2 regions of the Lysobacter sp. A289 genome follow, and region 1 is predicted to be linked to the other one. Evidence: riboswitches for the same ligand, from Rfam matches in the RefSeq annotation. Region 1 holds a riboswitch; the other holds the start of a gene.
The links. Region 1 has a riboswitch for cobalamin ahead of ACW5DN_RS00245 (ribonucleoside-diphosphate reductase subunit alpha). Riboswitches for the same ligand answer to the same signal wherever they lie in the genome.
Positions count from the first base shown of each region.

Region 2: another riboswitch for cobalamin. It lies ahead of btuB (TonB-dependent vitamin B12 receptor); the one in region 1 lies ahead of ACW5DN_RS00245 (ribonucleoside-diphosphate reductase subunit alpha).

Region 1 is NZ_JBSVRN010000001.1:50,006-53,413, forward strand. It holds gene ACW5DN_RS00245 (ribonucleoside-diphosphate reductase subunit alpha) at 1-1,237, opposite strand, end outside; cobalamin riboswitch at 1,619-1,827, opposite strand; gene ACW5DN_RS00250 (phosphoglycerate kinase) at 1,993-3,180, shown strand; gene ACW5DN_RS00255 (HAD hydrolase-like protein) at 3,187-3,408, shown strand, end outside.
Region 2 is NZ_JBSVRN010000002.1:205,273-208,680, reverse strand. It holds gene bioD (dethiobiotin synthase) at 1-443, opposite strand, end outside; gene ACW5DN_RS13050 (GAF domain-containing protein) at 495-977, shown strand; gene ACW5DN_RS13045 (TfoX/Sxy family protein) at 974-1,336, shown strand; cobalamin riboswitch at 1,387-1,648, shown strand; gene btuB (TonB-dependent vitamin B12 receptor) at 1,785-3,408, shown strand, end outside.

The DNA.
Region 1 (3,408 bases):
AGGCGCGGTTGGACTTGTCCTTGAAGTTCATCCAGCCGTTGCCGGTCTGGGCGAGGGTGCGGATCATCCGCCCGTACAGCTCGCGCGCCTTGACCTGACGGGTCGCCAGACCGGCGGATTCGGCAGCGTGATACGCGCGGTCGAACGCCTCGCCGAACAGGTCGGTCAATGACGGCGCTCCGCTCTTTGCCAGCGCAGCCGGATCGAACAGCGACCACATCGCATCGGCTTCCACCCGGCGCATGAACTCGTCGGGGATCCAGTTGGCGAGGTTGAGGTTGTGGGTGCGGCGGGCGTCCTCACCGGTGTTGTCGCGCAGTTCCAGGAACTCCTCCACGTCGGCATGCCACGGCTCCAGGTACACACAGGCCGCGCCCTTGCGCTTGCCGCCCTGGTTGACCGCTGCAACTGAGGCATCGAGCGTCTTCAGCCACGGCACGATGCCGTTGCTCAGGCCGTTGGTGGAGCGGATCAGCGAGCCGCGCGAGCGCACCCGGCTATAGGACAGGCCGATGCCGCCGCTGAACTTGCTCAGCTTGGCGACGTCCATGTAGCGCTGGTAGATCGCTTCCAACGAGTCCTCTGGCGAGTCGAGCAGGAAGCAGCTCGACAGCTGTTCGTGGGTGGTGCCGGCGTTGAACAGCGTCGGCGAGCTGGGCAGATAGTCCAGCTGGGCCATGCGCCGGTACAGCGCGAGCGCGTCGGCCACGTCCTCCGACAAGGCGCAGGCGATGCGCAGGAAGAACTGCTGCGGGGTCTCGATCACCGTGCGCGCGGTCGGGTGGCGCAACAGGTAGCGGTCGTACACGGTGCGTAGACCGAAGTAGTCGAAGCGGGCGTTGAGGGTGTGGTCGATCGCGTCGTTGAGCTTGCGCGCGTTGGCCTGCACGAAGCCCAACAGACGCTCGTTGATCAGCCCCAGGTCGTAGCCGCGTTGCACCGATTGCGAGAACGCGTTGATGTCGATGGACGCGACTTCCTTCTCGATCACCCCGGCCAGCAGGCGCGCGGCGAGGCGACCGTATTCGGGCTCCTCGGCGGTCAGCAGGGCGGCGGTGCGGATCGACAGTTCGTCCAGCTCGGACGTGGTCGCGCCGTCGTACAGGCCGGAGATCGTGCGGGTGGCGACGCGCATCGGGTCGATCGCGTACAGGTCGTCGCTGCAGCGGGTGATCGCACGCACGATTTTGTTGAGGTCGACCGGTTCGTGACTGCCGTTGCGCTTGGTCACGCGCATGCTGAGTGCGGTGGCCGGCGGGGTCAGGGTGAAGCCGGGTTCGGCGGCTCCTTTCGGGGGTATAGACGGGTCGGTTGCGGCAATCGGGTCGAGGTCGGCCGTGGCTGGTTCGAGGGTGGTCATGGGTGGGCTCCGGTGCAGGGCGCACGGGTCGACGGCCTTCCCTCGAAGGTCGACGCACGGAGGCATGGGCGCACCGCCGGCACGCGCAAAGCGTGCTGTCGACGGCACGGCCACGCCCCCGCGGGCGGTGGAATTCTCGGGTCTGAAACGGAAGGTGTCGCCGGGCATCGAAGGACGCCCTGCCACCCTGCCCGAGGCAGGGTTCTGCGACACCGACCGTCTTCCCCCGAAGACTCCCTGGCCGGTCACCGCGCGGTGTGCATCACGCGGTTGTCGGCAGGTCTTCGGGCTCTGGACGTGGGCAGGCAGTGCCTGTCTTTCCTACTGGCCGTCGCTTCCCAGGGCGTGTTGCCCCAGTGCCAAGACGGCTTTCGTTTCCATTTACCGCTGCGGGGCAGCGCCGGATTCACACCGGCTTCCCTTTTCAGCCGATCGCGAGGATCGGCACCGACGGGCACAACATATCGTGTTTTAATTTTTAGTCAACACAATATGTGGGAAATGCCCGGTGTCGCAGAATGGCTGCGTCCTCGTCAACCACGCAAGGTTTGCCCGGCATCTCCACGAACTGGACAATGGCCAGTCCCGCCTGGTGAACGTCCAGGCTCACCCGCATGACTACGGAAGCACCCATGACCATTCTCCGCATGACCGACCTCGACCTTTCCGGCAAACGCGTATTGATCCGCGAAGACCTGAACGTGCCGATCGAGCATGTCGCCGGCCAGCCGGCCCGCATCACCTCCGAGCAGCGCATCGCGGCGGCGCTGCCGACCCTGCGACTGGCACTGGAAAAGGGCGCGGCGGTGATGGTGATGTCGCACCTCGGGCGGCCGACCGAAGGCGCGTGGAGCGAAGCCGATTCGCTGGCGCCGGTCGCCAGTCGGCTGTCCGCGCTGCTCGGCATCGAGGTGCCGCTGGTCAAGGACTGGGTCGACGGTGTCGATGTCGCGCCCGGCCAGTTGGTGTTGCTGGAGAACTGCCGCATGAACGTCGGCGAGAAGGCCGATGACGATGCCTTGTCGAAGCAGTATGCCGCGCTCTGCGATGTGTTCGTGATGGATGCGTTCGGTACCTCGCACCGCGCGCAGGCGTCCACCCACGGCGTCATCCGGCACGCACCGGTCGCGGCCGGCGGCCCGCTGCTGATGGCCGAGCTGGACGCGCTGGGCAAGGCGCTCGACCAGCCCGCGCGGCCGTTGCTGGCGATCGTTGCCGGCTCCAAGGTCAGCACCAAACTTGAATTGCTGTCCTCGCTGGTCGGCAAGGTCGACCAACTGATCGTCGGCGGTGGCATCGCCAACACCTTCATCGCCGCGATGGGCCATGGCGTGGGCAAGTCGCTGGTGGAGATGGACCTGGTCGACACCGCGAAGCAGATCATGAGCGATGCGAAAGCGCGCGGCGCCGACATTCCGGTGCCGACCGACGTGGTCGTCGCGCCCGCATTCGCGGCCGATGCACCGGCGACGGTGAAGGCGGTCGATGCGGTCGACGCCGACGACATGATTCTCGATATCGGCCCGGACACCGCGGCGCGCTACGCGGCTTTGATTCGCAGCGCCGGCACGGTGGTCTGGAACGGCCCGGTCGGGGTGTTCGAGTTCGACGCGTTCGGCAAGGGCACCGAGGTGCTGGCGCGTGCGATTGCCGACAGCAACGCATTCTCGATCGCCGGCGGTGGCGACACCCTGGCTGCGGTCGACAAGTACGGCATCGCCGAGCGGGTCAGCTACATCTCCACCGGCGGCGGCGCGTTCCTGGAGTTCCTGGAAGGCAAGGAACTGCCGGCGGTGACGGCACTCAAGGCACGCGGCTGAGCACCGATGAAACCCACCCTGTTTTTCGATATGGACGGCACGCTGATCGACTCGGCGGTCGGCATCACCCGTTGCGTGGCCCACGCGCTGACGCAGATGAACGTGGCAGTGCCGCCGCAGTCGGAGCTGCGACGCTGGATCGGGCCGTCGCTGCGTACCAGCTTCGGCCCGCTGTTCGACGACCCCGCCGATGTCGAGCTTGCGGTGGAGCATTACCGCGAGCGTTTC
Region 2 (3,408 bases), on a different contig from region 1:
CCCACGACCAGCACGACCGGCAAGTCCAGCGCGCGGATCAGGTCGAGCTGATCCAGCCGTGCCGACAACGGCGCGGCCCAGCCGCCGACGCCTTCGACCACCACCGTATCGGCCTGCGCCGCCAGCCGCACATGGGCGGCCAGCAACGGTGCAAGTTGCAACTCGACGCCCTCATCGCGCAACGCCAGTTCGGGCGCAATCGGCGATTGCAGTGCAAACGGATTGATGTCGGCATATGCCGGTCGCGGGTCACTGGCGGCCTGTAACAACAAGGCGTCCTCGTTGCGCCAGGCACCGTCAATGAACCCACAACCGCTGGCCACCGGTTTCATCCCGACCGCGCGCTGGCCGCTTGCGCGCAGGGCGTGCAGCAAGCTCGCGCTGGCGACGGATTTGCCCACACCGGTGTCGGTACCGGTGACATAGAAACTGCGGATAGCCATGGCCACATGGTAGTCCCGGCCCACCGACATCACCGCTGCTAGACTGGAACAATGTTCAATCCCACCCCTCTGTCCGGCAGCAAGCCGGAACAATATGCCGACCTTGCGGCCCAGGTCCGCGCCCTGCTCGCTGGCGAGCGCGACCGGATCGCCAATGCGGCCAATTTGTCGGCGCTGGTGTATCACGCGCTGCCGGCGCTGAACTGGGTCGGATTTTATTTTTTCGATGGCCGCGAACTGGTGGTCGGTCCATTCCAGGGCCAGCCGGCCTGCGTGCGCATCGCGCTCGACAGGGGCGTCTGTGGCGCGGCGGCAACCACTCGCAAGACCCAACGCGTTGCCGACGTCAATGAGTTCGAAGGCCATGTGGCCTGCGACTCGGCCTCGCGATCGGAACTGGTGGTCCCGCTGTTTCGCGGCGATGAGCTGATCGGCGTGTTCGATATCGACAGCCCGCAGACGGGCCGCTTCGACGCGGACGACCAAAGCGGGATGGAAGCGATTGCGCAGATATTTGTGGAGTCGCTGGAATGAAGGAAAAGCTGCGCAATATCGGTCCAAAATCCAGTGCCTGGTTGCGGCAGGTCGGCCTGCACAGCCGCGACGAGCTGCTCGAACTCGGTGCCGTGGAAGCGTTCATGCGGGTCAAGCGCGCTGGCTTCAAGCCGACCCTCAACCTGCTGTATTCGATCGAGGGCGCGTTGCTGGATTGCCATTGGCAGGACGTTCCCGAGCAGCGTCGCAACGAGCTGGTCGCCGCCGCCGAAGCGGCCATCGAGCAACTGCCGCCGCCACGGCACAGTCCAGCGGCCGGCCCGGTCACCACGACCGTGTTGACCGCCGACACCGTGCCCGTCAAGCCCGACCCGGATGAGCCCTACCGGCGCTACTGAGCTGCCGCGTTATCACCAACACCCTTTGCGCCGGTAGCCACCGATCGCTTAGACTGGCGCCGCTTCGAGGTGACCCGGCGGCGTCCTGCCAAGGGGTTGAAACGGGAAGCCGGTGACGCCGTCAACACGGTCATTCCGGCACTGCCCCCGCAACGGTAAGCGAGCCCAAGCCGCGGCTCACCGCCACTGTGTGGCAAGTCCCCTGGGACTTGCAGGCATTCATCAAGAATGCTGCATGGGAAGGCGCCACGGCCGGTGTCGACAACGACGCCACTCGCGAGTCCGGAGACCGGCCTGGATGCAGGGTTTCGACCCACTATTGGTTGCGATGCGGCGGGCATTGCGGCGACAACGCCGGTGCCTGTCCGACCGTTTTCGCAACAGTTCCCCTCCACGCAGCTTCCCCAAGCCCGGCACGGCGATTTCCGTGCGCGTTGGAGAACCATCGATGCAGTCCCGTTCGCTGTCCCTGGCCGTTGCGGCCGTTCTTGTCCTGCCTGTTGCTGCCCTGACGGGGCTGGCCCACGCCGCCGGACCCCTGCCCGAAGGCGCTCCGCAATCGGCCACCGACCTCGACGGCGTCGCGGTCACCGCCACCCGTACCGCGATCGACGTCGACACCGCGCTTGCGCCGGTCGAAGTGATCGACCGCGCCGAGATCGAGCGCAGCCAGGCGCGCTCGCTGCCGGACCTGCTGCGCGGCCGCGCCGGCGTGTCGATGTCCAACCAGGGCGGTACTGGAAAGCTGACTACGCTATTCCTGCGCGGCAGCGAGTCCGACCACGTCGTGGTGCTGATCGACGGCATCCGGATCGGTTCTGCCACCTCTGGCCTGGTCTCGTTGCAGAACCTGCCGCTGGCACTGGTCGAACGGGTCGAGATCGTCCGCGGGCCGCGCTCCAGCCTGTACGGCAGCGAGGCGATCGGCGGAGTGATCCAGATCTTTACCCGTCGGGTTGGCGATGCCCCGGGCTACGCGCCGCGCCTGCACGTCGGCGGCGGCAGCCACGGCGCGCATGAGTACGGCGTCGGTTTCGGCGGACGCAACGAGCGCACCTGGTTCGGTGTCGACTACGAGTTCCAGCGTACCGAGGGCTTCAATGCCTGTGACGTCGCTACCCCGGATCCGTTCGCCGGCGGCTGCTTCATCGCCACGCCGGAACCCGACCTGGACGGTTACATCCAGAACGCACTGGCATTGCGCGGCGGCATCGACCTCAACGACGCCTGGCAGCTCAGCGCGGTGGCCTTGCGCAGCGAGGGTGAGAACGACTTCGATGGCGACTTCACCAACCGCTCCGAGACCGTGCAGCAGGTGGTCGGGGGCAGCGTGCGCTGGCGGCCGTCAGACACCCTGCAGTTGAAGTTGACTGCCGGCCGCAACGTCGATGCCTCCGAGCAGTTCAAGGACGGCGCCAACCTCGGCAATTTCGACACCGACCGCGACAGTGCCAGCCTGCAGGGCGACTTTGGCATCGGCGACCAGCAAATGATCAGCGCGGGCGTCGACTGGCTGCGCGACCGGGTCGCCGGCAGCACCACGTACGACGAGAGCGAGCGCAGCAACCGCGCCGCGTTCGCGCAGTACCAGGGACGCTTCGGCGCGCAGTCGCTGCAGGCCAGCGTGCGCCGCGACGACAACGACCAGTTCGGCGGCCACACCACCGGCAGCGCGGCCTGGGGCATCGATTTCGCCGATAACTGGCGGCTCAGTGCCGGCTACGGCACCGCTTTCAAGGCGCCGACCTTCAACGAGTTGTACTACCCGTTCTTCGGCAATGCCGAGCTGCGTCCAGAGGAATCGAAGAGCGCCGAACTGGGCCTGGGCTGGAACGGCGACCGCTTCGATGTCCGCCTCGACGCGTTCCAGACCACCGTCGACGACCTGATCGCGTTCGATGCCGCGATCGGCTTGCCCAACAACATTGATCGCGCGCGCATGCGCGGCGCCGAACTCGGCATCGACACCGAACTCGCACAGTGGCAGGTTGCCGCCAGCGTTAGCTTCCTGGACACCGAGAGCCTGACCGGTTTCCAGGCCGGCAACGACCTGCCACGCCGTGCCCGCGAGA